DNA from 2 places in the Brevundimonas sp. NPDC058933 genome. Region 1 is predicted to be linked to the other one. Evidence: predicted binding sites of a transcription regulator. Region 1 holds the regulator's gene; the other holds the start of a gene.
The links. Region 1 encodes LexA, which represses DNA repair genes until DNA is damaged. Its sites were predicted from a motif close to ATGTTCNCNANNTGTTCT; they were not measured.

Region 1 (15,262 bases):
ACCTTCCGCGGCTTTGAAACCGCGGGCATGGGCGCGCGCGATCTGACCACGACCGACGCCTTGGGGGGCAACTTCTACGCCATCGGCACGGTTGAACTGACGGTGCCCAACTATCTGCCCGATGAATATGGCATCAAGACCTCTCTGTTTGCCGATTTCGGCACGCTGGGTATGTTGGACGACCGCTATCAGATCGACACTGTCACGGGTCAGCCGAACCCCAACATTGTCGACAATCTGGCTCTACGAGCGGCGGCTGGCGTCAGCATTCACTGGCGTTCGCCGATGGGTCCGATCCGCTTCGACCTGTCCAAGGTTCTGTCGCAGGAAGACTACGACAAGACCGAAACCTTCCGCTTCTCCACCTCGACCCAGTTCTAACCGCAGCCTTCCAGACTGCTCAAAGGTTCAAGATGAAACTGTTCGCCATCGGCGCATTCGCCATTGCTTCGCTCGCCGCTTCGTCGGCTCTGGCTCAATCGCAAGGCCCCGCCAACCCCGGCCCGGTAATCCCCGGCGTCTGCGTCTATTTCAACCAGCAGGCGCTGGCCCAATCGACCGTCGGCCAGGCCGTGCAGACCCGCATGGAGCAACTGGCGCAGGAAGTTCAGGGCGAAATCTCGCCCTATGCCCAGCAGTTGCAAACCGAGTATCAGGCTCTGCAAACGGGCGCCTCGACCATACCGGCTGACCAACTGGCTCAGCGTCGCCAGGCGCTGCAACAGCGCGCTCAGGAAGCGCAGCAGTTGGAACAGACCCGTGACGCCGAACTTCGCTATACCTTGGGTGAGCAACGTAAGAAGATTTCGGAAGCCATCGAGCCGATCCTGGTCGCCGTCTATCAGGAGAAGGGCTGCGGCATCCTGGTCGACCGTGAAAGCGTCTTCATCATGAACCCGACCATGGACGTGACGCCGCTGGTCATCCAGCGTCTGAACACGGCCCTGCCGACTCTCAGCTTCAACCGTATGCCGGTTCCGGCTCAGCCGCAGTCGTAAGACGGGCCATGCCCGATCCGAGGTTCTTTCAGACCCTGTCGCCCCTGACGGTCGCCGTCCTCGCCGAGAAAATCGGCGGCGAGGTGGTCCGGGGCGGCGAGGTCGTCATCTCGGCCGTCGCGCCCCTGTCCACTGCGGACCGGGGCGCGATTGCGTTTCTGGGCGACCGGAAGTTTGCGGCGGCCCTGGCTGAAACCCGCGCGGGATGCGTCATTGTCCCGGCCTCGGCGGTGGAAGCGGCGCCGCCGGGAGCAGCGGTGATCGTGTCCAGCGAGGCTCAGGCCGCCTGGGCGCGGGCTTCCGCCCTGCTGCACCGGCCGCTGCGGCTGGACCGCGCGACTAGCGCAGCTGAGGCCGCCGAGGACGACAGCGTCGTGATCGAGCCAGGCGTGGTCTTGGGCGAAGGGGTCCGCGTCGGACGCGGCACGCGGATCGGCGCCAATACGGTCATCGGCCCCGGTGTCCAGATCGGCCGCGATTGCTTGATCAGCGCTGGCGTCACCGTCGGCTTCGCCCTGCTTGGCGACCGTGTGAAGCTGCTGGCGGGCGCGCGCATCGGAGAGGCGGGTTTCGGCGCTGCCGGATCCAAGGCGGGCCCGGTGGATATTCCTCAGCTGGGGCGGGTGATCCTGCAGGACGGGGTTACCGTTGGGGCCAACTCCTGCATTGATCGCGGCGCCTATGACGACACGGTCATCGGCGAGAACACCAAGATCGATAACCTGGTCATGATAGGCCACAACTGCGTCATCGGCCGCAACAACCTTATGGCGGCCCACACCGGCATCTCCGGTTCTGTCACCAGCGGCGACAACTGCATCTTCGGCGGCCGGGCGGGCGTGGGCGACCACATCACCATCGGCGAAGGCGCACGCGTCGCGGCCGGCGGCGGCGTTCTGGCGGATATTCCGCCGGGTGAGATCTGGTCCGGCTATCCCGCCAAGCCGCTTCGCCAGTTCTTGCGCGAGACGGTATGGCTGTCCAAAGAGGCGTCCCGGAAGAAGGGCGCGAAGGAATCGAAAGAATGAGCGAAGACAACAAGATCGACTACGCCGAAGTCATGCGGCGTCTGCCGCACCGCTATCCCTTTCTGCTGGTCGATAAGGCCGAGGATTTCGTGGCCGCGACCTCCATCGTCGGCATCAAGAACGTCACGCACAACGAACCCTTCTTCCCCGGTCACTTCCCGATCGATCCGGTCATGCCGGGCGTCCTGATCGTCGAGGCCATGGCCCAGACGGGCGCCCTGCTGATGTCCAAGTCGCTGGATGTGGCCGTGGCCGACAAGGTCATCATGTTCATGTCGATCGACGGCGTGCGCTTCCGGAAGCCCGCCCGTCCCGGCGACCAGCTGCGCATGGAGGTCAAGGTGATCCGCGCGCGGGGCGATGCCTACAAGTTCCGGGGCGAGACCTTCATTGACGGAAAGCTGGCCGCCGAGGCCGAGTTCATGGCCATGGTCGTGACTGTGGCGGAGCCCGCCGCGTGACCATCCACCCGACCGCCGTGGTCGACGCCTCGGCCCGGATTGCCGACGGCGTCGCGATCGGCCCCTGGTGCATCGTCGGGCCGGGCGTGATCCTGGCCGACGGCGTCACGCTGGTCAGCCATGTGGTGGTCCAGCAGGACACGAGCGTCGGTGCGCGGACGGTCATCCATCCCTTCGCCGTCATCGGCGGCGACCCGCAGCACAATGGCTACAGGGGCGAGCCGGTGCGGCTGGAGATCGGCGCGGACAACGTCATCCGCGAGCACGCCACCTTCAACCGGGGCACGCCGCAGGGCACGGGCGTGACGCGCGTCGGTTCGAACGGCCTGTTCATGACCGGGGCCCACGTGGGCCATGACTGCGTCGTAGGCGACCATGTCGTCATGGCCAACAACGCCACCCTGGGCGGCCATGCCCGGATAGGCGACAAGGTCTTCCTGGGCGGCCTGTGCGCCGTGCACCAGAACGGCCGGGTGGGGCAGGGCGCCATCGTCGGCGGTCTGGCCGCCGTCACGCGCGATGTCATTCCCTACGGCTCGGCCTGGGGCAACCACGCCAGCCTCCACGGCCTCAACCTGATCGGGCTGAAGCGCAAGGGCTATGGCAAGGACGCGGTGCGCCGCCTGCTGGCCGCCTATCGCGACCTGTTCGAGGGCGCGGGCGTCTTCGCCGAGCGTCTGAGCCGGGTCGAGGCGGCCTATATCGACCTGCCCGAGATCATGGAGATCGTCGCCTTCATCCGCGACGGCGCGAAGCGACCGCTCTGTCTGCCGGACGCGCAGTGATTTCGGCGCCCAAGCTGGCCTTGATCGCGGGCGGCGGCGATCTACCCGCCAAGATCGCGGCGCGATGCGAGGCCGAAGGACGGCCGGTCTTCGTCATCCGTCTGACGGGGTTCGCCGACGCCCATCTGGAGCGCTGGCCGGGCGCCGACTTTGGCATGGCCGAGATCGGCCGCATCCTGAAGACGATGAAGGCGGAAGGCTGCGAAGCCGTCTGTCTGGCTGGATATGTGAACCGCCCCGATTTCAAGAACCTGAAGCCCGACTTCAAGGGCGCGACCCTGCTGCCCGGCATCGTGGCGGCGGCGACCAAGGGCGACGACGCCCTGCTGCGCAAGATCCTGTCGGTGTTCGAGGCCGAGGGCTATGCAGTCGAGGGCGCGGACGACATTCTGGGCGGTGAAGCTTTGAGGGCGGGTGCGCTCGGCGCTGTGTCGCCGACAGCGGAGCAACTGGCAGACCTGAAGAAGGCGCTGCACGTCGCTGAAAAATCAGGCGAACTGGATATCGGTCAGGGCGCGGTCGTCTGCGACGGCCTGGTCCTGGCGGTCGAGGCGCAGGAAGGCACGGATGAGATGCTGCGCCGCGTGGCGGGTCTGCCTGCCGACCTGCACGGCGCGCCGGGCGCGCCGAAGGGCGCGCTGGGCAAGGCGCCCAAGCCGATCCAGGATCTGCGCGTCGACATGCCGGTGATCGGACCCCGCACGATCGAACTGGCCGCCGCTGCGGGGTTGGCGGGTATCGGCGGGTTCGCCGGGCGACTGATCATCATCGATCACGAGGCGCTGGTCGAGACGGCTGACCGTCTGGGCCTGTTCGTCTGGGGCGTGGCCGAGGTAGAGAAACCATGAGCCGTCCGTTGAAGATCATGCTGGTCGCCGCCGAGGCTTCGGGCGACGCTCTGGGCGCTGGCTTGGCCCATGCCTTGAAGATGCGGCTGGGCGAGGATATCGCCTTCGTCGGCGTCGGCGGTCCCAAAATGGCGGCCGAGGGCGTGGTCAGCCCGTTCGCCATCGCCGAACTGTCCATCCTGGGCTGGATCGAGGGCCTGAAGGCCTATGGGCTGGTCAAACGCCGGGTGGCCGACACGGTCGCGCTGGCCAAGGCCGAGCGGCCTGACGCCGTCGTCCTGATCGACAGCTGGGGTTTCACCATCCGCGTGGCCAAGGCGCTGCGTCAGGTCCTGCCGGGCGTGCCGCTGATCAAATACGTCGGGCCGCAGGTCTGGGCCTCGCGGCCCGGTCGAGCCAAGACGCTCGCCGCCAGCGTCGATCACCTGCTGTCGCTCTACAGTTTCGACGCGCCGTGGTTCGAGCGCGAGGGTCTGCCGACGACGGTCGTGGGCTCGCAGGCCCTGCACGTCGACATGGCCAGCGCTGACGGCGCGCGCTTCCGCACAGCGCGCGGCATCGCCGCCGACGCGCCCCTGCTGCTGGTCCTGCCGGGCAGTCGGCCCAGCGAGATCACCCGCATGACGCCCGTCTTCGAGGCGACGGTGAAGCGTCTGAAGGCGGTGGACCTGTCGCTGGAGATCGCTGTCGTCGCCGCCGGTACGGTCGCCGCCGATGTGGCCGGCCGCGTCGCCGCCTGGCCGTTCCGCGCCCATCTGGTGCAGGAGGCCGACAAGTACGATGCGATGAAGGCCGCCAACGTCGCGCTGGCCACCAGCGGCACGGTCTCGACCGAACTGGCCTTGGCCGGCGCCCCCATGGTCATCGCCTACAAGATCGACGGGCTCAGCTATATGCTGATGAAGAATCTGGTGACGGCCAGGCACATTACGCTCTTTAACATCGCCGCCGATGACCGCATCGCGCCAGAGTTCATCCAGAACGACGCTACGCCCGAGAAGTTGGCCGAGGCGGTCGGGCGCCTGTTGGCCGACCCGAAGGCCGCAGCCGACCAGGCCGCGGGTCAGACGGCGGCGCTGGACCTGATGGGGCGCGGCGGTCCCGATCCGTCTGAACTGGCGGCGGATGCGGTGTTGCGGGTGATTGCGAATAGGAAGGGCTGAAGGCTCGGCCTGCCTTGTTAGCGTAAACACTAGCCTGTCGGCTTTCCACCCCCGCGCCGACCTCCGGGCGGCCGTTTAGCGGGTCATCCAGGGCTTGTTGGAGCCGGACTTTACGGTAACGGACTGATCGCGCTTCAAGCCGCCTTTTTGCGGCGGGCCCGAGCGGGCCTTTAGTGCTGCCTGTTTGAGGCGCAGCGCGCGTTGGACTGGAGTTTCGGCGGAAGGGGCGTCGTCATGGTCGCTCATCGTGGCTTCCTAGCATGGCTGGCCCGTTCCGCGGAGCAGCGCGAACAAAAAACGCCGGAGCTTCCGCCCCGGCGTTTTTCATTCTTGGCGGGCCGTGATCAGAAGGCTCTGCCTTCTCGACCCGACACGGCCTGGCTAGCCGCGCTGTTCGATCGGCACATAGTCGCGTTGCGTCGGGCCGGTGTAGAGCTGACGCGGGCGACCGATCTTCTGCGAGGGATCGGCCATCATTTCCTGCCACTGCGAGATCCAGCCTACGGTGCGGGCCAGGGCGAACAGGACGGTGAACATGGTGGTGGGGAAGCCCATCGCCGACAGGGTGATGCCGGAATAGAAGTCGACGTTCGGGAACAGCTTGCGCGAGGTGAAGTACTCGTCCGACAGGGCGACGCGTTCCAGTTCCTTGGCGACCAGGAACAGCGGGTCGTTCTCGCGACCCGTGGCCGCCAGCACTTCGTAGGCCGACTGCTGCATGACCTTGGCGCGCGGATCGTAGTTCTTGTACACGCGGTGGCCGAAGCCCATCAGCTTGTACTTCTTGTCCTTAACGCCCTGAATGAACTCAGGAATACGGTCCGGCGTGCCGATTTCCTTGAGCATGTTCAGCGCTTCTTCGTTGGCGCCGCCATGCGACGGCCCCCACAGGCAGGCGATGCCGGCGGCGATACAGGCGAACGGGTTGGCGCCCGACGAACCGGCCAGGCGGACGGTCGAGGTCGAGGCGTTCTGCTCGTGATCGGCGTGCAGGGTGAAGATGCGGTCCATGGCGCGAACCAGCGCCGGGTCGACCACATAGTCCTCGGCCGGAACGGCGAAGCACATGCGCAGGAAGTTCTCGGCGTACGACAGGTCGTTGCGCGGCGAGATGAAGGGCTGGCCGATGTGGTATTTGTAGGCGCGCGCAGCGATCGTCGGCATCTTGGCGATCAGGCGGATGGCCGAGATGTCGCGTTGCACCGGATCATGGATGTCGAGGCTGTCGTGATAGAAGGCCGACAGGGCGCCGACGGTGCCGACCATGATCGACATGGGGTGGGCGTCGCGGCGGAAGCCTTCGAAAAAGCGATCAAACTGTGCATGCAGCATGGTGTGCATGGTGATGCTGTTTTCGAACTTCTCGTACTGGGCGGCGGTCGGGAGTTCGCCGTGCAGCAGCAGATGGCAGACTTCGACGAAGTTGGACTGCGATGCCAGTTGGTCGATCGGATAGCCGCGGTGCAGCAGCACGCCTTCGTCGCCGTCGATGAAGGTCAGGGCGCTTTCGCAGGCCGCCGTCGACGTAAAGCCAGGGTCGAAGGTGAAGGCGCCGGTCGCGCCGTACAGCTTGCGGATGTCGATGACGTCCGGCCCGGTGGAGCCCGCCAGGACAGGAAGTTCGACGTTCTTGTCGCCGTAGGTGAAGGTCGCCGTGCCGGCGGGTTTAGCTTGTTCAGTCATCTAGGCCCCTTATTTTTCTTCGGGCCGGGCGCGGGGAGGCGTCCAGCCTGCATGGTTATGGGTGTTCACTTAGTCTGTTGCAGCGCATCATCCAAGCGCCCGAGACCTTCGTCTCGACCAAGCGCTGCGAGAATTCTTGCTATGTCGGGGGACGCTGATCCCCCGGTCAAGGCGCCTCGCATGGAAGGCCCTATCTTTCCAAAGCCTACGCCTTCTTCTTCGGCAAACGCTTTAAGTTCAGCCTCAAGCGCGAAAACGTCCCAGCTTTGGAAAAGGCGGAGCCGTTCACGGAGTCGTGAAATGCGGTCTGCCCCCTCGCCAGTCAGCAAACCGCGGGTTTTCTCGTCCAGGGTGAGCGGGCGGGCCTTGAGGACGAACTCGGTCTGGGTTGCGAGTTCAAGAGCGGTTTTGGCGCGGTCCTTGACGAAGGGCATGGCGCGCAACAGGCGGGCCTCGTCGTCGGGCTGCAGCGCGCGACCATTGGCCAGATGCGCGTCCAGCGTCAGCTTGGCCAGACGGTCATCGTCGGCCAGCCTGATCCAGTGGGCGTTGACATGGGCCAGCTTGTCGAAGTCGAGGCGGGCGGGAGCCTTGCCGACGCCGGTCAGGTCGAACCATTCCAGCGCCTGTTCGTCGCTGAACAATTCGTCGTCGCCGTGGGCCCAACCCAGACGCGCCAGATAGTTGCGCATGGCCTCGGGCAGATAGCCCATCTCGGCGTATTCGTGCACGGCCTGGGCGCCGTGGCGCTTGGATAGTTTGGCGCCGTCAGGGCCGTGGATCAGCGGGATGTGGGCGAAGGTCGGGCGGGCCCAGCCGAGCGCATCATAGATCAGGCTCTGGCGGGCGGCGTTGTTCAGGTGGTCGTCGCCGCGAATGACGTGGGTCACGCCCATGTCGTGGTCGTCCACCACCACGGCGAGGTTGTAGGTCGGGGCGCCGTCCGAGCGCAGGATGACCAGATCGTCCAGCGATCCCGAATCCCAGCGCACCGCGCCCTGCACCGCGTCCTCGACCAGGACAGCCTGATCCAGCGGGCGACGGAAACGGACGGTGTGGGGCTTGGCCAGATCGTCGACGGTCGGCTCGCGGTCGCGCCAGGGCGAGACGAAGTCCTTGCCCGAGGCCTTGGCCTGATCGCGCAGGGCGCCGGTTTCCTCGGCCGTCAGATAGTCGCGGTAGGCATGGCCCGAGGCCAGCAGCAACTCGGCGACCTCGCGGTGGCGGTCGGCGCGGGCGAACTGGAAAACGGGTTCCTCGTCGCCGAACAGCTCCAGCCAGGACAGGCCGTCGAAGATGGCCTTCACGGCGTCGTCGGTCGAACGCTCGCGGTCCGTGTCCTCGACGCGGATGAGGAACTTCCCACCCCGGCTCTTGGCGTACAGCCAGTTGAATAACGCAGTTCTCGCTCCGCCGATATGCAGGTAGCCTGTAGGCGAGGGAGCGAAGCGGGTGACGACAGTCGAGGAAGGGGAGGTCATAAACAAGGGGTCCGTTGCGGAGGCCCTTATACGCCCGCGCGCGCCAAAGCGAAGCCTTGCCTTAAGGGTTCTTGACGCGGTGCGCGATGAAGTCGCGGCGCAGACGGATCGCTGGCGGTTGTGGGCGCCGGTCTTCTTCGGCGGCGGATGCGCGGCCTATTTCGCCTTGAAGAGCGAACCGGCGACCTGGCCGTTGATCGTGGCGGCGGTGCTGAGTAGCGGGGCCTGGCTGACGGCGCGGCGGTTTGGGCTGGCGAAGCGCTGGACGCTGATCCTGCTGATGCTGGCCTGTCTGTGCGGCGGGGCGGCGGTGGCCAAGCTGAGAACCGAGGCGGTCAGCGGGCCGATTGCACCGGCCCTGGCCGAGCCGACCGTGGTCGAGGCCTGGGTCATGGATGTGGACAGCCCGGGCGAGCGCGGGGCGCGAATCGTCGTGGCCCCGGTGAGGATAAGGGGGCTGGCGCCCGAGGCGACGCCGGTCCGGCTGAGGGCCACCGTACGGGGCGAGCCCCCGGCGCCGGGGACGGCGGTGCGGCTCTACGGCATTCTGAATCCGCCGCCGTCGCCGGCCAGTCCGGGGGCCTATGACTTTGGTCGTAACGCTTATTTCCAAGGGATGGGCGGGACGCTGTTCGCCCTGGGGCAGACGCGGCCCACGGTCCTGCCCGAGCCGCCCTGGCGGGTGCGAATGGCGATGAAGATCAATGCGGCGCGTTATGCCTTGGCGCAGCGCATCGTGGCGCGATTGGGCGAGCGGACGGGCGGGATCGCCGCCGCCATGACCACAGGACACGAGACCTGGATCGGGCGCGAGGATCTGGACGCCATGCGCGATTCCGGGCTGGCGCACATCCTGTCGATCTCGGGCCTGCACATGGCCATAGTCGGGGGCTTCGTCTTCTTCGCCGTGCGGCTGGGCGTCGCGGCCTGGCCATGGCTGGCGCTTAGGGTGTCGGGCAAGAAGGTGGCGGCGGTCGCGGGGCTGATCGCGGTCGGGACCTATCTGGTGGTGTCGGGCGCGCCGCCGCCGGCGGAACGGTCGGCGATCACGGCGTCGATCGCCTTTGTCGCCATCCTGCTGGACCGGCAGGCGGTGACCATGCACGCCCTGGCGGTCGCGGCTTTTGCGGTTCTGTTGCTGCAGCCCGAGGCCATCGTCACGCCCGGGTTCCAGATGTCGTTTGCGGCGACGGCGGCTCTGGTCGCCTTGGTCGAGGTCTGGCCGCGCCGGATCAAGGAGATTTCGGCGCCCTGGCCCATCGTGGCGACGCAGCGGCTGGGAAGCTGGCTGCTGGTGGCCTGCACCGCCAGCCTGGTGGCGGGCATGGCGACGGGGCCGTTCGCCATGCAGCATTTCAACAGGACGGCCGTCTATGGCTTGATCGCCAATCTGGGGACGGCGCCGATTGCGGATTTCATCCTGATGCCGGCGCTGGCGCTGGGGGCGGCGTTGGAGCCGTTGGGGCTGGGCGCGCCCTTCCTTTGGCTGGCGGGCAAGGGGGTGGAGATGATGCTGGCCATCGGCCACTGGACCGCGGGTCTGCCGGGCGCGGTGCAGACGGTGGCGAGCGCCCCGGCGGCGGCTCTGCCTGTGGCCTTCCTCGGCATCCTGTTCATCTGTCTGTGGCGGGGGCGGTTGAGGTGGCTGGGCCTGCCGCTGGCGGCGGCGGTGCTGATCTGGCCGCGCCCGGCGGCGCCGGACCTGTGGATCGGCGATGGAGGGACCAATGCGGCGTTTCATCAGGCAGGGACGGCGGTCGTGGTGCGTCCCGGCGTGCGCCAGTTCGCGGCGGACCTGTGGTCGAGGCGGCGCGGGCTGGAACTGACGCCGCGCGTGGAGGAGGGCTGGACCTGCAAGCGATCCTTCTGCGCGCCGGAAACGAAACAGGCCGGGCCGGTCGCGCTTTGGTGGGGCAAGAGGACGCCGACGGCGGAACAACTGGATAGTCTGTGTCGCTCGGCGGCGGTCGTCAGCAGCCGGGCCGAGCTGGCCTCGCTGCCGCGGTCATGCGCAGGGCGGCTGGTGCTGGACGGCGTGGACTATGGGCGCGGCGGCTCGGTCGAGCTGTGGCGTGTCGACGCGGGCTGGAAGGCGGTGTGGGCCGCTGACGTGCGAGGGCGTAGGCCCTGGACGCGTCAGGCCAATCCCGACTTCAGTGATAGCGGCGGATAAGGCCGACCAGCTTGCCTTGAACCGCGACCTGATCCGAGCCGTAGATCTTGGTCTCGTAGTTGCGGTTGGCGGGCTCCAGGGCGATGGAGGCCCCCTTCTTGCGCAGGCGTTTCAGCGTGGCCTGCTCGCCTTCGACCAAGGCCACGACGATCTCGCCGGACGAGGCGTCGGCGGTCGATTTGATGATGACCATGTCGCCGTTGAGGATGCCGGCCTCGATCATCGAGTCGCCCTCGATCTCGAGCAGATAGTGTTCGCCCGCGCCCAGCATGGCTTCCGGGACCGGATAGCGGGCGGTTTCATGCTCAATGGCGTCGATGGGGGTGCCGGCCGCGATCTTGCCCATCATCGACAGTTCGCGGGTGTCGTTGGCGGGTTCGGCCGTCTTGGGACGACCGCCGCCCTCGATCACGCCGGGCTTGAAGCCCGCGTGGCCGCGCGGCGCGCCCGCCGTGGCCTGTTCCGGCAGCTTGGTCACTTCCAGCGCGCGGGCGCGGTGGGCCAGACGGCGGATGAAGCCGCGTTCCTCCAGCGCCGTGATCAGGCGGTGGATGCCCGACTTGGACGCCAGATCCAGCGCCTCCTTCATCTCGTCGAAGGAGGGCGAGACGCCCGTTTCCTGAATCCGTTCGTGAATGAACATCAGGAGTTCGTGCTGCTTCTTGGTGAGCATGGTCGCAAGGCTTCCAGAACAAGGCGTGAACCGTTGCCGATGTTCTGTAAGTGTTCTTGCTGAATGTCAACTCGACCGCATTCAACTGGCGTGGGCGCTGGAACCCAGTGGTCGGCGGGAGTTCCACCGGCAGGAGGCTTTGCCACTCAAAGCAGTCCCTCTGAACGTCGCATATGGGAGGATTGCAGACATTGGCTCCAAGCCTAAAACCAACCATCCGCGCCCTGGCCCGCAAGCGGGCCTTGCGAACGTCTATGACGGCTGACGATAAGACGCTACCGAACCGGTGTCTCAGTGATTACGGCGGCCAAATCGTCTTCAACATAGCGTTCGAGGTGCCTTCGAACAGGGACGGCGAAACAGGCTTGCCAAGGTTGGCTTTGCACGTAGTGGTCCCAGAACCGTCGACCGACGGGGCTTCGGGCGAAATGTTTTAGCGCCTCCAAATCTGGCACGTAGAGACTTTGCGCTAAAGGCTCGGCGACACAATGGATTGCCTCATCGATCAACGGGCCTGGCGCAGCCCTCACGCGCGCGATGAAGCGATCGGAGAGAAGCGTGTCACGATCATAAGCGTTGGCGTTGCGCTCGCTCAGGACGTCCCCGGCAAACTTGCTCGCAGCAATCTGGAGCCCCCAACTATTTTCCGAAGTGTTCGGATCAGGATTGAAAAGCGCTGAAGCGGCAGATCTCCGCTCAGGCCCCGGATCCTGAGGTAGGGCGGGCGGGATTGAAGGAACCTGAAGGGCTAGAACTGAGACGAGCGCTGCGATCATGGACTGACCGTATCGGCAGCCCCGGATATCATCAACTGGTCTCCCTCCGTCATTGGCCCGGCCAGACCAGACATCCCCGCCCCTGACAGAAAGCGGACCTTCCGCATGTTTGCAACGGGTCGACTGCCACATAGGCATCTGGCCCCAAACCGGGCCTTGGCCCAGCGGCCAAAAAGCGGACGCCCCCAACTTCAGATAGGGGGCGTAAACCGAAGTTCGCTTATGGGTGGGAAGCGGACGTATCAGCCGATAGCCTGCTACCTTCTGGAGATGCGGCATGGACGATCTCGCCAAAAACGCGAAGCTTTGGTGGCACATCAATGGTGCCAACGCCGGTGGCTGCCTAACGACCCTCGGCGTCACTTCGCTCATTCTTTTCTTCGTCCTAATGCTCCTATGGCCAATCGGGCAAAGCACTGCCGTCAGTGGCAAGCTTATTGGCTTTGGAATGAGCGAGACCGAAATGGGTTCATATCGGGTCGCTTACGTTGTGGCTGACGGGGTGCGGGACAGGGTACGTCTTTACCCTTCTGATAGATGCGCTGTGGGCAACAACGTCGATGTTCGCATTGTGAGGCGTCTATGGGGAAAAAGCGTTGTGAGAGGACGAGCAAGCCAGCTTTGCTCATCCTAGAGAAGGCGCGCGGCTGAAAGCCGCAATGTCCGCGACGGGTCGACTGCGGACATTTCCTGCCAAGCCGATATCCGACACTAGCTTAACGACAGCAGGGCCTTCGTCGCCGCTTCCACATCGTCCTGACGCATCAGGCTTTCGCCTACGAGGATGGCTTGGGCGTGGGCGTCGGCGACGCGCTGGACGTCGTCGGGGGTGAAGATGCCGCTTTCGGCCACCAGCAGGGCTTTGACCGGGCTGAGCATGGACAGGCGCTCGGTGGCGTCGAGGTCGACCTCGAAGGTGCGGAGGCTGCGATTGTTGACGCCCACCAGATCGCCGCCCAGCTTGCAGGCGCGGGCCATTTCGGCTTCGTCGTGGGTCTCGATCAGGGCGTCCATGCCGAAGCGCTCGGCCTCGGCCAGCAGGTCGGCGGCCAGGACGTCGTCGACCATGGCCAGGATGATGAGGATGCAGTCGGCGCCCAGGGCGCGGCTCTCGGCCACCTGCCAGGGATCGACCAGGAAGTCCTTGCGCAGGCAAGGCAGGGCGACCGCGTCGCGGGCGGCGGCCAGGAAGGCGTCGTCGCCCTGGAAGCTGGGGCCGTCGGTAAGGACGGACAAGCAGGTCGCGCCGCCGCACGCATAGGCTTTGGCCAGGGCGGGCGGGTCGAAGTCGGCGCGGATCAGGCCCTTGGACGGGCTGGCCTTCTTGATCTCAGCGATCAGGGCGGGGCGGCCCGTTTCCTCGGCGACGCGTTCGAGGGCGGCGCGGAAGCCGCGCGGGGCTGAGGCCTGGGCGGCGAGGGCCTCGATGGCGTCCTGAGAGGTGGCAAGCTTGCGGGCGGCCACGTCTTCGCGCTTGTAGGCGGCGATCTTCGCCAGAACGTCGGTCATGCGGCCTCCGGTTCGATGGGGGTGTTGGTGACGCGCACCAGGGTTTCCAGCGCAGCAGCCGCGCGGCCGTCGTCGATGACGGCGGCGGCCAGTTCGGCGCCCTCACGCAGGTCGGCGGCGCGGTCGGCCACGACCAGGGCGGCGGCGGCGTTCAGCACGACGATATCGCGATAGGGGCCGGGCGCGCCCGCCAGCAGGGTCGTCAGGGCGGCTGCATTATGCTCGGCGTCGCCGCCGCGCAGATCGGCCAGCGTGGCCAGCGGCAGGCCTGCGTCGGCGGGCGTGACGATGAAGCGGCGGACGGCGCCCTCCTTCCACTCGGCCACCTCGGTCGGGCCTGTGGTGGTCAGTTCGTCCAGACCCTGACCGTGGACGGTCCAGGCGCGCCGGGCGCCGAGGCGGCCCAGGACCTCGGCGAGAGGCTTCAGCAGGGCCGGATCATAGACGCCCATGACCTGACGGTTCGCGTGTGCTGGATTACAAAGCGGTCCCAGAAGGTTGAAAACCGTGCGGAAACCGATCTCGGCGCGGACCGGGCCGACGTGACGCATGGCCCCGTGATAGGTGGGAGCGAACAGGAAGGCGATCCCGGCCTGATCCAGGGCGCGGGCCTGTTGCGGGATGGTGGCGTCGAGGTTGACGCCCAGCGCCGCCAGGACGTCGGAGGAGCCAGACTTGGAGCTGATGGCGCGGTTGCCGTGCTTGGCGACCTTGAGCCCCGCGCCCGCCAGAACGAAGGCGGCGGCGGTCGAGACATTATAGGTGTGCTGGCCATCGCCGCCGGTGCCGCAGGTGTCGATCACCTCGTCGAACGGATGATCCAGCGACAGGGCGGCGTCGCGCATGGCGGTGGCGAAGGCCACGATCTCGTCCACCGTTTCGCCGCGGATGCGCAGGGCGGTGACGGCGGCGGCGACCTGGGACGGGGTCGGCTCGCCGCGCAGACAGGCGGAGAAGAAGTCGTGGGCCTCATCCGACGTCAGGACGCGCCCGTCCACCAGCTTGGCCAGCAAAGGCTTGAAACCGTCCATGTCGTCAGACCATAGCCAGGCGCTTGACGCCCGCCAGGTCGAGGAAGTTGGCGATCATGTCGTGGCCGTGTTCGGTGGCGATGGATTCCGGGTGGAACTGCACGCCGTGGATCGGCCGGGCGCGGTGGGCCAGGCCCATGATCTCGCCGTCGGCGGTCCAGGCGGTGACTTCCAGCTCATCCGGCAGGGTTTCGCGACGCACGGCCAGAGAGTGATAGCGGGTGGCGGTGAAGGGCGAGGGCAGGCCGGCGAAGAGGCTGCGGCCCTCATGCTCGATAGGCGAGGTCTTGCCGTGCATCAGCGTCTTGGCGCGAATGACGTCGCCGCCGAAGGCCTGACCGATGGCCTGATGGCCCAGGCAGACGCCGAAGATGGGCATGTCGAGCGGCGCGGTCGTGATCAGGGGCAGGCAGATGCCGGCCTGATCCGGCGCGCAGGGGCCGGGCGACAGCAGCACGGCCTCGGGCTTCAAGGCCCAGGCTTCTTCCACCGTCAGGTCGTCGTTGCGGATGACATGAGTCTGGGCGCCCAGCTCCGCGAGGTAGTGGACCAGGTTGTAGGTAAAGCTGTCGTAGTTATCGACGACGAGGATCATGGCAGGGTTCTTAGGACGGGAGGGATGACGCGCCAAGCGAAGGCGGGAGGAAAGCGGA
Region 2 (15,262 bases), on a different contig from region 1:
CAAGGGACCTAGCGCGGAATCCTATCGGATCGGCGAGGTGCACATGGCCCCGGGACTCGGCCTGCTCCCCAATGTCATCATCGACCAGCATTTCGCCGAAAGGGGAAGGTTCGGGCGGCTGCTGGGGGCAGTGGCCCACAATCCGCGCCTCATGGGGCTGGGGATTGACGAGAACACGGCCGTAGTGGTCGAGCAAGGAGAGCTGCGGGTGCTTGGCGACGGCGCCGTCTACGTCGTCGACGGTGAGAACGCGACTCATTCCAATATTTCGGAAGGCGGCGCCGAGGACGCCCTGTCCATGTTTGACGTGCGCCTCCACGTCTTGTCGCGGGGCGACGGCTTGGACCTGGATCTCCGTCGTCCGCAGCGTGCGGTTCCGGAAGGCAAGGGCGGAAGCGCCGATCCGCAGTGACCTGAACCCGACACGTCGGCTCCGTCGCCGGTCGCGGGGGTTAGCCTTCTGTACCGATTGCAGGAAGGAACGCCGACATGACCAATGCAGACGACATCTGGCGCGACGTCTTCGTCACGGGCCTCAAGAACGCCCACGCCGTGGAAAATCAGGCCCTGGCCCTGATGGATCGCCAGATCGACCGGGCCTTGAACTTCACCGAGGTCGCCGACCGGTTGAAAGCCCATCGTCTTGAGACGGAGGGTCAGATCGTCCGTCTGGAGACCTTGCTGGCGGGGTTCGACGAGACGCCGTCCGGGCTGAAGGACGCCGCGCTGTCGCTTGGCGGCAATCTGGCGGCCATCGGCCACAGCTTCGCCGAAGATGAGATTCTGAAGAACGCCTTCGCCAACTACGCCTTCGAAAATTTCGAGGCGGCCTCCTATCGGGCCCTGATCCTACTGGCCGAGAGCGGGGGTTACGCGGCGGCTTATGACCCTCTCAAGGCCACCCTGGAGGAGGAGTTGCGCATGGCGCGCTGGGTCGACGAAAGCCTGCCCATACTGGTCGAAAAACACCTCCAACTGAGACGCGCCGGCGAAAACGCCAGCCGCTGAGCTGTCAGGCCGTCTTCGACACCATTTACATCGTGATCAACAGGATGCCTATCTCATGTTCATGCATAACAAGAAGCTGATGTATACGGTTCGGGTCGCCGAACCCAATCCCGCCCTGGCCACGCTCATGCTGGAACAGTTCGGCGGTCCCCAGGGGGAGCTGGCCGCCGCCATGCGCTACTTCACCCAGGGGCTGGCCGACGAGGACGTGGGTCGCCGCGACATGCTGATGGATATCGCCACTGAGGAACTGAGCCATCTCGAGATCATCGGCTCGATCGTCGCCATGCTCAATCGCGGGGCCAAGGGCAAGCTGGCGGAGGCCGCCGAGGAAGAGGCGGACCTCTACGCGAGCATGACCTCGGGCGGCGAAAGCCACACCATGTCCATCCTCTACGGCGGCGGCACAGCCCTGATCAACTCGGCCGGCGTGCCTTGGACGGCGGCCTATATCGACTCGATCGGTGATCCGGCCTGCGACCTCCGCTCCAATATCGCGGCTGAATCGCGGGCCAAGATCGTCTATGAAAGGCTGATCAACGTCACCGATGATGCGGGCATCAAGGATGCCCTGACCTTCCTCATGACACGGGAGGTGGCCCATCAGAAATCCTTCGAGAAGGCGCTCTACGCCATCCCCGCCAACTTCCCGCCGGGCAAGCTTCCCGGTCATCCGGACTTCGCCGACAAATACTACAACATGTCCCAGGGAGAGGGGGATGCGCGCGGGTCCTGGAACGAGGGCGAGCAGTGGGAGGTCGTCGACGAACGCGAAGCCCAGGCGGCGGTGGACGGCGGCGCGGGCGACGCCTCGGTCAAGCTGTCGCCGGCTGACAAGAAGACGGTTGAGGCCTTCGCGGCCCGCACCCAGTCCGATCCTTCAGCCAATCCGATCACTGGTGCCGATCTCGGCGCTGGTCCTGGCGCCGGGCGCACCACGCCTATGGAGGCGCCGGCCTGACGGCCACTGCCAGCTCCCTGGCGGGTTTAAGGATCCGGAGGCCGTCCGACCGGCGCGCTTCACGCATCGTGAGCGACACCGTGACCGATCAGGCCCGTGTAGGCAGGAGGGCCCGCAGACGGAGGGCGCTCCTGTCCGGCGCGGCCTCGGGCATGAGCTATGAGCAGCATCGCAAGACGGCCAGGTCGGGAGGGGCGGGCGATGGCGCGAGGTGAACCAGGTCAGACCGCCTTGCAGTTGGGGTGCGGATGCCTGCTCTCCGCTGGCGGGCTCGGCGCAGCGGCGGTCGCCATGACAGAAAGCGACCCGACATTGATCGGGAATGCCTGGGGCGTCATGACCATCGGCATGGCGCTTGTGCTGGATGGGGTCGTTCCAGACGAAGACGACAAGGATCAATAAAATCGGGACGCTGTCGATGCAGCGAATCCGACGGCGTCAGGGTTGGATCTATTGCGCATGGCGCCCGCAGGCGAGGATTTGATGAGGCGCTAGTCCCGGACGACGCCCGTCAACGCTCAATCTCGTCCAGAATCCCGGGAATCTGGTCCGGCAGCTCAGACGCGAGGAAGCCCAGCGCTCCTAGGTCTGCCGCGAGCCGCCTTCCCGCAGCCGCATGAAGATAGACGCCCCATTGGGCGGCCTGGAGGGGTGAGGCTCCGCGGGCCATGAAGCCGGCGATCAAACCGGCCAGAACATCGCCGGACCCGGAAGTAGCGAGGCCGGCCACTCCGCCTAGGTGCCGCCAGGCCAGGCCGGACGGCGTGGCCACAAAGGTCGCGGCCCCCTTCATAACGACGACGGAACGCAGTCGGCTCGCCGCATCCCGCGCCATGGCGAGAGGGTCGGCGAGCACCGCCTCGCGGGTCCGGTCCAGCAGTCGGGCCATTTCCCCGGCATGGGGCGTGAGGACGACCCGCCCATTCGCCAATCGGGAGAAGACCTCGGCTTCTGACGGCGAGGGCAGGGCGGCGGCGTCCACCACGATGGGGAGAAAAGGCCAGGCCTCCATCAGGCTTCGCGCGAACCGGCGCGGGGTTTTCCGCGGCGCCATCCCGGGCCCGACCACCACGGACCCGGAGTGGGCGGCAAGGGCCGCGACGCGTGGACGGGAGGGCAGGGCGATCTCGAACCGCCGGGTCTCGGGCACGCATAGGATGGCCGCCTCGGGGAGGACGGCGCCGAGAGGACCCAGAAGTCGCAGGGTCGAGACGACCTGGAGCTTGCCTGCTCCCGCGCGAAGGGCCGCCCGACCTGTAAGCACGGGCGCGCCTGGAACCCCGCCGCCGCCGGCGACCACGAGGACGGCCCCGCGCTCCTCCTTGTCGCTGTTCGGCGAGAGCTTCGGCAGGGGCGTCCCGGCCAGCAGGTCGGCGTCCAGGAGGGCGACAGTCATCGGGCGGCCACCGGGGCGTCGGGCGCTGAGGTGACGGCGGCGCCGGTCTCTCGAAGAGGCGCGGTGAAGTTGTACCGGACCAGTTCCATTCGGGCGCCGTCGGCGGCCAGACGATATTCCGTGACGCCGCAGTTTGCGACGTCGCCGCGGGCGTCGATCGCCAGCACCTCGGCTTCGTCGAGTTGCTCAAGCAGGTAGCGGAGACAGAGAACGACGACCTGGTGGCCGATGATCAGGACCCGCTTGCCGGCGTGGTGCAGGCTGAGGGTGTCAAGGGCGCTCCGAAGCCTGAGGATGACGTCGCACCAGCTCTCGCCTCCCGGCGGCCGATGATAGAATTTTCCAAGGAGGCGACGGGCTTCGGCCTGATCCGGAAATAGCTCCGCCACGCCCGAGGCAGTGAGGCGGTCCAGGACGCCGAATTCTCGCTCGCGGAGGCGTTCGTCCTCACACAGGGAGGTGGAGACCGCCGCCAAGCCGCCGCCGGCTCTAATCGCTTCAGCGGTTTCACGCGCGCGGCGGTAGGGTGAAGCCAGTACGACTTCGGGACGTTCATGGGCCGGGAGATTCGCGAACCAGGATCCGAGGGCCTTGGCCTGCACAAGACCCTGGGCGCTCAGTGGAACGTCGGCGTCCCGCATTTCCAGCTGGATACGACCATGACCGGCGGCATGGGCCGCCTCGAGCGCGACATTGCCGGCGCTTTGCCCATGGCGAACCAGCCACAGGGCGACCGGCCAGCGGGAGGCGGCGTTCATGGCGTCTCTCGCTGCCGGTCGAAATCGGCGCGCACGGACTTCGACGGCCGCACGTCGCGCGCTCGTGAAGGGACGCCGGACGCGTTCGCCAAGCTCAAGCCGCCTCCGCCAGCGGTGAGGGGGCCGGAACGGATTCATCGTCGGCCCGAGAGGACTCGTTCCGGAACATGCGGGACGAGCCCGGTTTCACAAGCCTCGCCGCCGTTGACCGGCTTGGAGACGTGAAGACATAGAAGCCGCGATCGGCCATGGCGGCGAAGAAGTCATGATCGTAGACGCGATCCGCAAACATCGAAGCTCAAGGTCTCCCTCTGGTGATGGGGAGGGCGTAACGAGACCCCTGACGGCGGCGTTCCATAGGTCCGGCTCCCGACTCTAGGCGCCGGCGCCTTAATCGTCCAAAGACCGTTCAAGGGGCGCCTCGGCGCCCGTCATTCGCGGGTCTGGCCGCTTTTCCTGGTTCCTCAGAAACCCTGTCAAAGCCGTGCCGAGGTAGACGATAGCCAGCAGTAGCAGGAGTAGGCCTCCGAACTGCAGGAGCCGCCTGGGGTTGCGCAGGACGGGCGGCTTGTCAGCGGATTTCATGGGCGCTCTATCCTTCGTGCTGGGCGTTCGGGGGTTCAAGCTCCGGAACGCGCCGTCTGTTCCCCGTGTCGCCGCTGGGTCTCCGATCCGCCTTTCGGCGTGATGTGACCGGAACGCGTCGGCCGCCGTAAGCGCTAACCGGGACAGCCAGCCGCCGGACACGTCGGTCTGGCGCGTTCGCCGACACAACCCGGGACCAGATGAGGAATGGACATGAAATTCTATGAGATTGTCGTCGCCGACGCCCATGGCGCCGAGCGCAAGCTGAGGGTTCCTTCGCCGACAGACGTCCAGGCGGCGGACGCCGCCGCGCCATTGCTGAACAGCGGGGACTCCATCCTTTCGGTCCGAGAGACGCCCGACGACGGTCTTCAAAGAACCGACGGTCCGCCCCCCAAGACCCAGGCAGCGGAGCTCGCGCCGACCACCCCCGGCATGGCGGCCCGTCGGGATCCTTGATGGCTGTACTGACTGCGCGGACCCCTGCGAGATGAAAGTCCGAGTCGGGACGGCGGGCTGGGCCATTCCCGCAGGAGTGAGAGACCATTTTCCTGTCGCGGGCGGCGGCCTCGAACGTTACGCCGCCCGCCTCGGCGCCGTGGAGATCAACTCCACCTTCTACCGTCGCCACCGGGTCTCAACCTTCGAACGCTGGGCCGCCGCCACGCCTGCGGACTTTCGGTTCGCCGTCAAGGCGCCCCGCGAAATCACGCACCGTCGAAAGCTGGAGAATTGCGAAGATCTGCTCGCGGACCTGGCGGCCGATCTCACGGGATTGGGGGACCGCCTGGGACCGGTCCTGATCCAGACGCCGCCGGGCCTGGCCTTTGACGATATCCGGACAGGGGCCTTTCTGGACGCCTGTGAGGCCCTGCTCGAGGCGTCGATCGTGCTGGAGCCGCGGCACGCTTCCTGGTTCACGACCGCGGCGGATCAATGGCTCGCCTCACGACGGGTCGCGCGCGTCGCGGCGGATCCGGCGCCGGCGCCGGGGGCGGGCCTTCCCGGCGGCTTCGGAGCTCATGTCTACTTTCGCTTGCACGGCAGTCCCGACATGTATCGCTCAGCCTATGAACGTGACCGGCTCCAAACCATCCAGAAAAGTGTCAGGGCGGCAGGAGCAGTCGGAGCTGAGCGCTGGGTCATCTTCGACAATACCGCCTCCGGCGCGGCCGCCGCGGACGCGCTCGCCCTCGTTCGGATGGCGGAGCCCCACTAGTCTCCGGTCTGGTCGTGGGGGGCGGCGACCGGCTTGGATTCAGGCGACTCGCGCTGCCGCAGGAAGATCGACAGGACCACCAGGACCGCCGTCGATAAGAACTCGCTCTGCCAGTTCTGGAAGGACTCGAACCAGAGCTGCGGGTCGGCGAGATAGGCGAAGGCCCCCTTAGCCGCTTCACCATGTTCCAGCGCCTCTTGCGCAGCCGCGCGCGCGCTTTGGGTCCAGTGGAGGATGAAGGAGGCGAGGAAAAGGACCGCAAGCGCCAGACCTAGGGACCGGGAATAGACGGCCCGTGCGAAGGCGCCCCAGCGCAAGGGGGCGGGCGCTCCCGCCTTTCCGGCCTGAGTCTCAAGATCGGCGTCGCGGGGCGGAGCCTCGGGATCCCGGGATTCCGACGAGCCCTTCTGGATCAGGAAGGCGGTGAGAACCACATAGGCCGCCATCTGCAGGAACTCGCTCTCCCAATTCTCAAAAACGGTCGACAGGAAGGGAGCGCTGCCGAGATATTCCATCAGCGTGCCGCCGTCCTGGCCGTGACGCAGGGCGTCCGCCGTCTCGACCCGCCACCCTGTCAGGGCATGCCCCAGAATGCTGGCGGCGAAAAGGAGCAGAAGAATGAGGGTCAGGCCGTTGTCGCGTAAGATCCGCATGATGTCCTCCGGGTCCCCTGGTCAAACGTCGAGATACGGTCAAGGCTCCCTCTGACGCGGAGGCGCGGTGGAAGCTCCCTGTGTCGGGTAGCGGGCGTGAGAAACAGACGGCTACGGCGGGGATTGTCCTGTTTCACCGGAAGGACATCGCCCATGAACGCCCAGCAGTCCGGAGCGCTTTCGCTCGCCTCCATCGCCCTGCAACTGACCCTGCTCGACACCCTCGTGGAGAAGGGACTTCTGGAGCAGGAGGAGGTGCAGGGCCTCCTGCTCCGTGCGGACGCCAAAGTGGGAGAGAGCCCGACCATGGAGGTTCCCAGGGGATTTGTAGCCGATCTCCGTCGTGACCTGGGGCTCCAGGATGGGTAGGAGCCCCATCGCTCTTGAACCGCCGCGTCCAGTCTTGTGTCGTGTTTCCGACATTGGCGCGCAGCCCCGCTGCTCCGGGCTCGACGGGCCTCGCAGCGGCCGCGTGGTCAGGGATGGAAACCCGCCGGCGCGCAGCGCGCTTCCCATTGACACTTAACAGGAGCTCACAACCATGCGCCACGCCCCGATCATCGCCGCTGCAGCCGCTGCTGCGCTTCTGGCCGCCTGTAGTCCGCAAGGGGGAAACGAGGCCGTCGACAAGGCCCAGGACGCGGTTTCAGCTCCGGTCGGTCAGACTTCCGCAGCGACCATGGGGAGCAACATGGTCAGCGCCTATGTGCCGGGCGCCGCCATGGGAGACATGTATGAGATCCAGGCCGCCGACATCGCTCTCGAGCGAGCCAAGCGGGCTGACGTCAAGGCCTTGGCGCAGATGATCAAGACGGACCACACCGCCGCCAGCGCGGCCCTCCAGGCGGCGGCCGCCACGGCAGCTCCGGACGTGAAGGCGCCGGGCGAGCTGGACCAGAGGCGCAAGGGCCTCCTGGATAATCTCAGGTCTGCTGGCGTCGAAGATTTCGACAAGGTCTATATCGACCAGCAGGTCGCGGCCCACCAGGAGGCCGTGACCCTGCATCGCGGCTTCGCCGACAATACGGATGCACCGGCCCTGGCGGCTCATGCCCGGACTGTGCTGCCGAAAATCGAGGCTCACCTTCAGAAGGCGCAGGAAATCCAGGCCGCGCTCTCCGCCTGATCGACATGGCCCCCAGGTTGAAGGTCTTTGAATGGTCGGACGGCTTCCATCGTTTCACGGTGGCGGCCCCCTCCCGGCCCAAGGCTCTGGCCGCCTGGGGGATCCAACAGGACATCTTCGCTTCCGGTCTCGCCATGGAAGCCCCCGACGCCGAGGATGCGGAGGCGGCCCGGGCTCGGCCTGGAGAGGTCGTCGAGCGGGGGCTGGTCGTCGACATCGGCAAGGCCGCCCCCCGTGCGGTGAGAGCGAGGGCGCGCAAGGGGCCGACCGCCGCCGAGAAACGTCGCGTCGAGCGCCTCGCCGACGAACTGGAGACGCTGGAGCAGGCCTACGCCGATAGCGCGGAAGCTGTTCGCGCAGCAATGGAAAGCCTTGAAGCGCGGGCCGCCCAAGAGAAAGCGCGGTTTGGCCAGGCCCGGAACAGGCTCGTCCGCGACCTCGCCAAGGCGCGCGAGAAACTATGATCGACGGGGGCGACCGCGCCTCCCCAGAACCGGAGACAACCAATGCAGACGCAACCGACAAGCACTGACGCGGACATGGCGTCGACGGGATTTCTGGACGGCGACGTCCACGATGGTGACCACGCCGCCTCGTCCATCCAGGCCGTCATGATCAACCGGCCACGGTCTGAGCTCTACGCCTTCTGGCGCGAGTTCCGGAATCTTCCTCTTTTCATGGCCAATGTCCGGTCTGTCAGCAGCGACGGACGCGACTGGGTCATAGCCGGGCCCGGCGGAATGGATGTCGAATTGGAAACCGAGATCGTGGAAGATCGGCCAGGCGAGAAAATCGCCTGGCGCTCAACCGAGGCGGCTGACGTCGACCACGAGGGCTGGGTCGAGTTCCGTGAGAACCCGTTCGGGCGCGGAACCGAGGTGCGGGTCATGATCAGCTACGATCCGCCCGCAGGGGCGGTAGGCAAGCTGGTGGCCAAGGTGATGCAGCGGGAACCGCGCATCCAGGCGAGGCGTGAACTTCGCCGCTTCAAGCAACTGATGGAGACCGGCGAGGTCTCGACCTCCCAGGCTCCTCTCGCCGCGCCCCGCGGCTGATCATCAAGGATAAAATCCCATGCGCGCACTGACCTGGCACGGCAAACACGATGTTCGGGTGGACACTGTCCCCGATCCCGAGATCGTCAATCCCCGGGACGCGATCATCAAGATCACCGCCACCGCCATCTGCGGGTCCGACCTCCACCTCTACGACAGCGTCATACCGGGCATGCACCGCGGCGACATCCTCGGCCACGAGTTCATGGGCGAGGTGGTCGAGGTTGGGCGCGGCAACACGAGCCTAAGGGTCGGACAGAAGGTGGTGGTGCCCTTTGTCATCGCCTGCGGGCAGTGCTTCTTCTGCGGCAAGGAGCAGTATTCAGCCTGCGACAACTCCAATCCGGCCGACAAATCTGACGCTTCGGAAGTCGCCTACGGCTACCCCGCCGCCGGGCTGTTCGGCTACTCGCACCTCACGGGCGGCTACGCAGGAGGGCAGGCCGAGTATGCCCGCATTCCCTATTCGGACTTCGGCCCCATCGTCGTGCCTGACGGCATCGAAGACGAGCGGGTGCTCTTCCTGTCGGACATCTTTCCCACCGGCTGGATGGCGGCGGAAAACGCGGGGATCGAGCCCGGCGACACCGTGGTGGTCTGGGGTTGCGGCCCCGTGGGCCTGTTCACGATCAAGAGCGCCATCCACATGGGAGCGGCGCGGGTGATCGCCATCGACCACCACCCGCGCCGTCTCGCCCTGGCGAAGCAGAACGGCGCCGAGGTGCTCAACTATCATGAGGTCAAGGTGCTGGAGGCCCTTAAGGAGATGACGGCGGGCATCGGGCCTGACGCCTGCATCGACGCCGTGGGCATGGAGGCGCACGGCTTCGCGCCGGACAACATCATCGATGCGGTGAAGCAGGAGACGAAACTGGGCACGGACCGCCAGCATGTTCTGCGGGAGGCCATTATGGCCTGCCGCAAGGGCGGCCGTATCTCCATGCCAGGCGTCTATGGCGGGATTGGCGACAAGCTGCCGATCGGCGCCTTCATGCAGAAGGGACTGACCCTCAAGACGGGGCAGACCCATGTGCAGAAATACCTGCCGAAGCTGCTGGAGTTGGTCATGGACGGTCAGATCGATACGACCGATCTTATCAGTCATCGCCTTCCCCTTGAGGAGGCGGCGACCGGCTACAAAAACTTCCACGACAACCCCAATGAGTGGACCAAGGTCGTGCTCAAACCTTGAGCACCCTTTAGGGGGGGGCGTCCTGGTATGCCGGCAACCAGGACGAAGGCCCGTCTCCGGTGGAGGCGGGCCTCGATGGCGGAGCCTTGCAGCTCGACGCGGTCGGATGAAGGCGGGCGGTCCGGCTAGTCCGGGCCGAGGCGACGGGCCCAGAGGGCTTCGTCGCTCGAAGGACCGAGGGATCTAATGTCGATTGTTGCGTTCATGGCGCTTCTCCTCGCTGGACCCCTGCTGTGGCGAACGCGCCTCTGGCGAATGGCCCTTGTGCACGTCTCCCTCTCCTCCGCCGCCCGATACCTGGCTGCGGGGCGACAGATGGTCGGAATCTTGGGCCTCCTTCACTAGGGGATCGGGCTGCGGCGCCTGCCGGTTCTGGTGGCTTGATCCCGGGCCGCCCCAGCGGTCGGCGTCCTTGTCTCGGTCCATCGACGTGTCTCCCTCTTTCTAGTCCATGCCGGTCGAACCGCTGGCAGGACGCCGCGTTCCGACTGTCCGGCAGCCGGCCCTGGCGGCGGATGCGGAACCCGCCCGGCGGCTTGACCCGCGCCCTCGCCGCTGGAACAGGTGAGAGCGACCGCCCGATCGCTCGGGCAGGACCTGTCGAATCGCACCCCTGGGCGCGACCTCTCGGTTCCGGTCTCCCTAACCTGACCCTGCTTCCAGGCTGGAAAGCAGTTCCCGATTTGTTCTCATTCTGCTAGGCGTGACGCATGGACGTCGCGGCGCCTCGCAAGATCATCCACGTGGATATGGACGCCTTCTTCGCCTCGGTGGAGCAGAGGGACGATCCGACCCTGCGCGGTCGGCCGGTGGCCGTCGGCCACGCCGCCTCGCGCGGGGTGGTGGCCGCCGCCAGCTATGAGGCGCGCAAGTTCGGGGTGCGTTCGGCCATGCCTTCGAGCACCGCCTTGCGGAAATGCCCGGAACTGATCTTCACGCCGCCCAGGTTCGAGGTCTATCGGGCCGTTTCCGCGCAGATACACGCCATCTTCGCCGATTATACGCCCCTCATCGAACCCCTGTCCCTGGATGAGGCCTATCTCGACGTCACCGCCAATATCCGGGGGCGGCCGACAGCCTCCGCCACAGCCGAGGAAATCCGCGCGCGCATCCTGGAGGAGACCGGTCTGACGGCCTCGGCCGGTGTGTCCTACAACAAGTTCCTGGCTAAGCTGGCTTCGGACCAGCGCAAGCCGAACGGTCAATTCGTGGTCCCGCCCGGGCGAGGGGAGGCCTTTGTCGAGGTCCTGCCGGTCAAGCGCTTCCATGGCGTCGGTCCGGTGACGGCGGAGAAGATGAACCGCCTGGGCATAGAGACCGGCGCGGACCTGAAGCGTCAGTCCCTGGCCTTCCTGCAACATCACTTCGGCAAGTCCGGCGCCTGGTATCATGGCGTGGCGCGGGGAGAGGATCATCGCCCGGTCAATCCGGATCGCGAGCGCAAGTCGAGCGGGTCGGAGACCACCTTCGCCAGCGACCTGGTCGATCCGGCGGCGATTGAGGCCGGGCTGGACGAGATGGCGGATGATGTCTGGGCCTGGTGCGAAACGGCCGGGTCGTTCGGCCGTACGGTCACGGTGAAGATCAAATGGGCCGACTTTCAGCAATCGACGCGCAGCCGGTCCTTTAATGAGCCGGTCGCCTCGAGGGCTCGGTTGCGCGAGATCGCCCGCCTGCTGGCAAGATCCCTCTATCCACCGACCCGGGGCGTGCGGCTTGTCGGCGTGACCCTTTCCAATCTGGAGAAGGCGTCGCCGGGACTATCGTCTGGGGCGTCCGGGGCGTCTCCCGGCGAACTGGCGCTGTGACGGCCATGCTCCAGGCCGACCTGTTCGGGCACGCCCCCCGTCCGGTTGTTCCGCAGGGCTTCGACTATTGGCCGGATGTCCTGTCGGCGCCCGAGCAGGCGGCGGTGGTAGAGCAACTGCAGCGGCTGAGTTTCAGGCCCTATGAGCACATGGGCTACCAGGGCTTCCGACAGATCGCCGCCTTCGGACGCCGCTATGATCTGGAGCGGCGTCGAATGGAGACGGCCGCGCCCTGGCCGGACTTCCTGAGGGCGCTTCTGCGTCGCCTGGCCGGACGGCTCGACCTTGATGAAGAGGCCTTCCTCCAGGCTTTGGTCAATGAATATGCGCCCGGCGCCGGGATTGGATGGCACCGCGACAGGGCTGTCTACGGGGAGATCCTGGGCGTCTCCTTTCTCGCGCCTTGCGTCATGCGCCTGCGCCAGAGGGCGGAAGCAGGATGGCGCCGGTCTGCGGCGTCGCTGGCGCCTGGATCGGCCTATCGGCTGTCCGGACAAGCGCGGAGAGAGTGGGAGCATTCGATCTCGCCGATGACGGCCTTGCGATACTCCATCACCTTCAGGACCCTGGCCTGACAGGCGAGCTAGCGCGCCAGGATATCGGCGGCCTCGGGGTGGCGCTGGGCCATGCGTGAGATCCAGTCCGCGGACATCGGGCGTTAGGCCCGCTCCAGGGCCCTCGACGGCGTCGAAGGCGGGAAGGCGGGAAGGTCGTCGCGCAGGAACGGGCCGACAGGTCTCGTTCGAACAGGGTCCAGCGCAGCACCTGAGCCTCCTGGCGGCTTTCCTCGGCGTCCAGCCGGTCGATGGTGGCGGCCTCCCAGGCCGAGGTCAGCCGGGGCGCGCCGGCGGCTGGATGGCTTCCAAAAGTCCAGTGACGGTCGAGCGGGGAGGGGCCGGGGAGGATTCAGGCGCGGAACGCCGGCCTGTCCGCGGCCGCGTCATCGGGGTCGTGGGCCGCCCGCTTGATCGCCGCGTAGAGAGTTTTGGGTTGCACAGGTTTACCGATAAAATCATCCATCCCCGCCGCAATGTATTCGTCCTGTTGATGCTGCAGGGCGTTCGCCGTCAGGGCGAGGATCGGCGTGCGCCGCCGTCCCAGGAAGGCCTCTTCGGCGCGGATCGCCCGCGTGGCGGCGACGCCGTCCATGACGGGCATCTGGATGTCCATGAGGATCAGGTCCCAGTCACGCTGTCGCCAGGCCTCCAATGCCTCCTGGCCGTTTTCGACAAAGTGGCATTCCACGTCGGCCGGTTCGAGAAGAAGCTCGAGGACCTTGCGATTGATCGGATGATCCTCCGCCGCCAGAATTTGTAGCGGAAAGGGGCGGCCGCCCGGTACGGCTTCGCTGACGCCGGCTGCTGGCGGGACTGGTTTCGCCTCTTGCTGGGCTCGGAGCGGATTCCGTCGTTCCGGCAGCGGGAGGACGATGACGAACCTCATGCCCGCGCCCGGAAGACGTTCGGCGCGGATGTCGCCTTTCATCAGGGCGACGAGATCGGCGCAGAGGGAAAGGCCTAGACCTGCGCCTCCGTGACGGCGCGTCGGCGATTCGTCGAGTTGGACGAACTTCTGGAAAAGCAGCTCCATCTGGTCGCCGGCCACCCCGGGTCCGGTGTCGGACACCGCCAGCCGCAGGCCCTTTGCGTCGGCGCAGGCTTCGACCAGTATCCGGCCATGGTCGGTGAATTTGACGGCGTTCGAGATGAGATTGGCCATGATCTGGCGCACCCGTGTTTCGTCGCCGATGTAGACCTCCGCGAGATCCGGCGACGCGGCCAGATGCAGTTCCAGGCCCTTGGCCGCCGCTGCGGGTTCGAAGAGGCGGACCAGACTGTCCAGAAGCTCGTGTAGGACGAAGGGGCGGTGATCGAGAACGAAGTGACCGGCCTCGATCTTGGACAGGTCAAGCATGTCGTTGAGCAGGACCCTGAGCGCTTCGCCGGATTCCAGCAGAAGCAGACTCTGCTCACGCTCGCGCGGCGGCAGGTCCGAGCCCGCGAGCGCTCGCGCCAGACCCAGGACGCCATTGAGCGGTGTTCTGATTTCATGGCTGATATTGGCGATGAAGGCGCTCTTGGCTCGGCTCGCCGCTTCCGCCTGACGGCGCGCGGCGACGGCCGCCGCCTCGGCGGCGCGCTGGCGAGCCATGGTCCTGGACAGACCCCTGACCGCGGATACGGTGGCGGCCACCAGCAGCATGCCGGCCACCAGGAGCTGTACCGCCGCCAGCGGCGAGTCATAGCTGAGGTAGAGGAAGATCGGCAGGCTGAGCAGAAGTCCGAGATGGGGCGTCAGGGCCGCCAGGGTGACCGGGCGGGAGCCGCCGGTCGACATGGCTCCGTTGATGAGGGCGCCGGAAGCAAGGACCGCGGCGCAGACCAGCCCAAGGGCGTCCAGGGTCATGGCCTGGCGCAGAGCGAAGCTGGCGAAGACCAGGTTGCCCGCTAGGACCAGGGCCAGACCCGGAAACGTCAGGCGTCTTCTGAGGCGCGGGGAGGCGCTCCACAGGGCGGTCAGGAACCGCTCGGCCGCCTGGATGAGGAGATAGGTCCCGGTCCAGGCCAGGGCGAAGAACGCACCCGTCATGGGCCAGAAGACCAGGGCGATTAGCAGCCCGAACCCGAGCCGCGTGCGCCACTGCTTCGCGCGCCGCCTCAAGGCCTCTCCAATCCACCGCCGCTCCATAGGGGTCATGCCGGTCTCTCCTGATGACGACGATGGTGGGACGGTCTTCGTCAACAAAACGTTCGACGTCTGCAGGAAGCGGAACGGAGCAGGGTCCTGGATCATTGGCGCTACGGAGCTGTGATGCGCTCCAGCCTTCGGCGGGCGGACGTCGTCGCCGCAAGGGCCGGCGGCGTCCGCCATCCGCCGTTGGAAAAGTCCCCCCTCCAGGTCGGGGCGCCAATTCCGGAGGGCGCCTGTGTCGGGCTTCCGACACAGGGAGACGGCGGCCGGCGAAGACGCTTGTCTCAGGAGGCTGGAGCCGGGAGCGATCTATGACCTATCTGGTCACATATGAAGTCGGTAAGAAGGACCTCGCCACCTGTGTCTCCGACGACCGCGTCGCACTGCGTCTGGCGGCGTCATTCGAGGCTCAGGGACTGATAGGCGTCGCCATTCAGGACGGTCGAAGCGGAGAGGTGTTTTCACCCCTGGCCTTTCGTCTTCGATGCGGATCGGGCGCTGAAGGCATGCAGGCGGACGGGCAAGGTTTCGAATCGCGGCGCTAAGGGGCGGCGACGTCCTGACGTCAGGAAAAGGACAGCTCGGCGCGCTCGGCGCCTTGTCGCGCGACGAGACGCGCTGAGCGGCCTCTCACCCGGAGACGCTCAATCCTGACAGCTTCCCAGCCCGTCGGCAGGGTGATGGGGCGGCGGGCCCAGGACTCCGGCTCCCCGTCGTCCACCACCAGTCCGGTCAGCCCATAGCAGAGACCGAGAAGCATGCCGCCGAGGTTGGCGAAGAAGGGGCCGGCCGCGGGCCCCTCGGCCCGGT

Region 2: a site for LexA is predicted at 10,626-10,643, ahead of dinB (DNA polymerase IV). Genes of this name have one in related genera too.

The regions. Positions count from the first base shown of each region.
Region 1 covers NZ_JBMOSL010000001.1:454,684-469,945, forward strand. The annotation lists gene bamA (outer membrane protein assembly factor BamA) at 1-381, shown strand, start outside; gene ACOZBP_RS02190 (OmpH family outer membrane protein) at 414-998, shown strand; gene lpxD (UDP-3-O-(3-hydroxymyristoyl)glucosamine N-acyltransferase) at 1,007-2,026, shown strand; gene fabZ (3-hydroxyacyl-ACP dehydratase FabZ) at 2,023-2,487, shown strand; gene lpxA (acyl-ACP--UDP-N-acetylglucosamine O-acyltransferase) at 2,484-3,272, shown strand; gene lpxI (UDP-2,3-diacylglucosamine diphosphatase) at 3,269-4,120, shown strand; gene lpxB (lipid-A-disaccharide synthase) at 4,117-5,283, shown strand; gene ACOZBP_RS02220 (hypothetical protein) at 5,359-5,529, opposite strand; gene gltA (citrate synthase) at 5,665-6,966, opposite strand; gene gltX (glutamate--tRNA ligase) at 7,032-8,447, opposite strand; gene ACOZBP_RS02235 (ComEC/Rec2 family competence protein) at 8,527-10,620, shown strand; gene lexA (transcriptional repressor LexA) at 10,601-11,293, opposite strand; gene ACOZBP_RS02245 (hypothetical protein) at 11,569-12,069, opposite strand; gene trpC (indole-3-glycerol phosphate synthase TrpC) at 12,781-13,578, opposite strand; gene trpD (anthranilate phosphoribosyltransferase) at 13,575-14,609, opposite strand; gene ACOZBP_RS02260 (anthranilate synthase component II) at 14,614-15,204, opposite strand.
Region 2 covers NZ_JBMOSL010000003.1:124,246-139,507, forward strand. The annotation lists gene ACOZBP_RS08805 (cyanophycinase) at 1-412, shown strand, start outside; gene ACOZBP_RS08810 (ferritin-like domain-containing protein) at 490-1,008, shown strand; gene ACOZBP_RS08815 (manganese catalase family protein) at 1,064-1,969, shown strand; gene ACOZBP_RS08820 (NAD(P)H-hydrate dehydratase) at 2,481-3,365, opposite strand; gene ACOZBP_RS08825 (histidine phosphatase family protein) at 3,362-4,123, opposite strand; gene ACOZBP_RS08830 (hypothetical protein) at 4,922-5,167, shown strand; gene ACOZBP_RS08835 (DUF72 domain-containing protein) at 5,199-5,927, shown strand; gene ACOZBP_RS08840 (DUF6766 family protein) at 5,924-6,580, opposite strand; gene ACOZBP_RS08845 (hypothetical protein) at 6,734-6,949, shown strand; gene ACOZBP_RS08850 (DUF4142 domain-containing protein) at 7,122-7,706, shown strand; gene ACOZBP_RS08855 (hypothetical protein) at 7,712-8,170, shown strand; gene ACOZBP_RS08860 (SRPBCC family protein) at 8,213-8,761, shown strand; gene ACOZBP_RS08865 (zinc-dependent alcohol dehydrogenase) at 8,781-9,953, shown strand; gene dinB (DNA polymerase IV) at 10,664-11,761, shown strand; gene ACOZBP_RS08875 (alpha-ketoglutarate-dependent dioxygenase AlkB) at 11,767-12,336, shown strand; gene ACOZBP_RS08880 (response regulator) at 12,668-14,422, opposite strand; gene ACOZBP_RS08885 (hypothetical protein) at 14,764-14,997, shown strand; gene ACOZBP_RS08890 (glycoside hydrolase family 65 protein) at 15,018-15,262, opposite strand, start outside.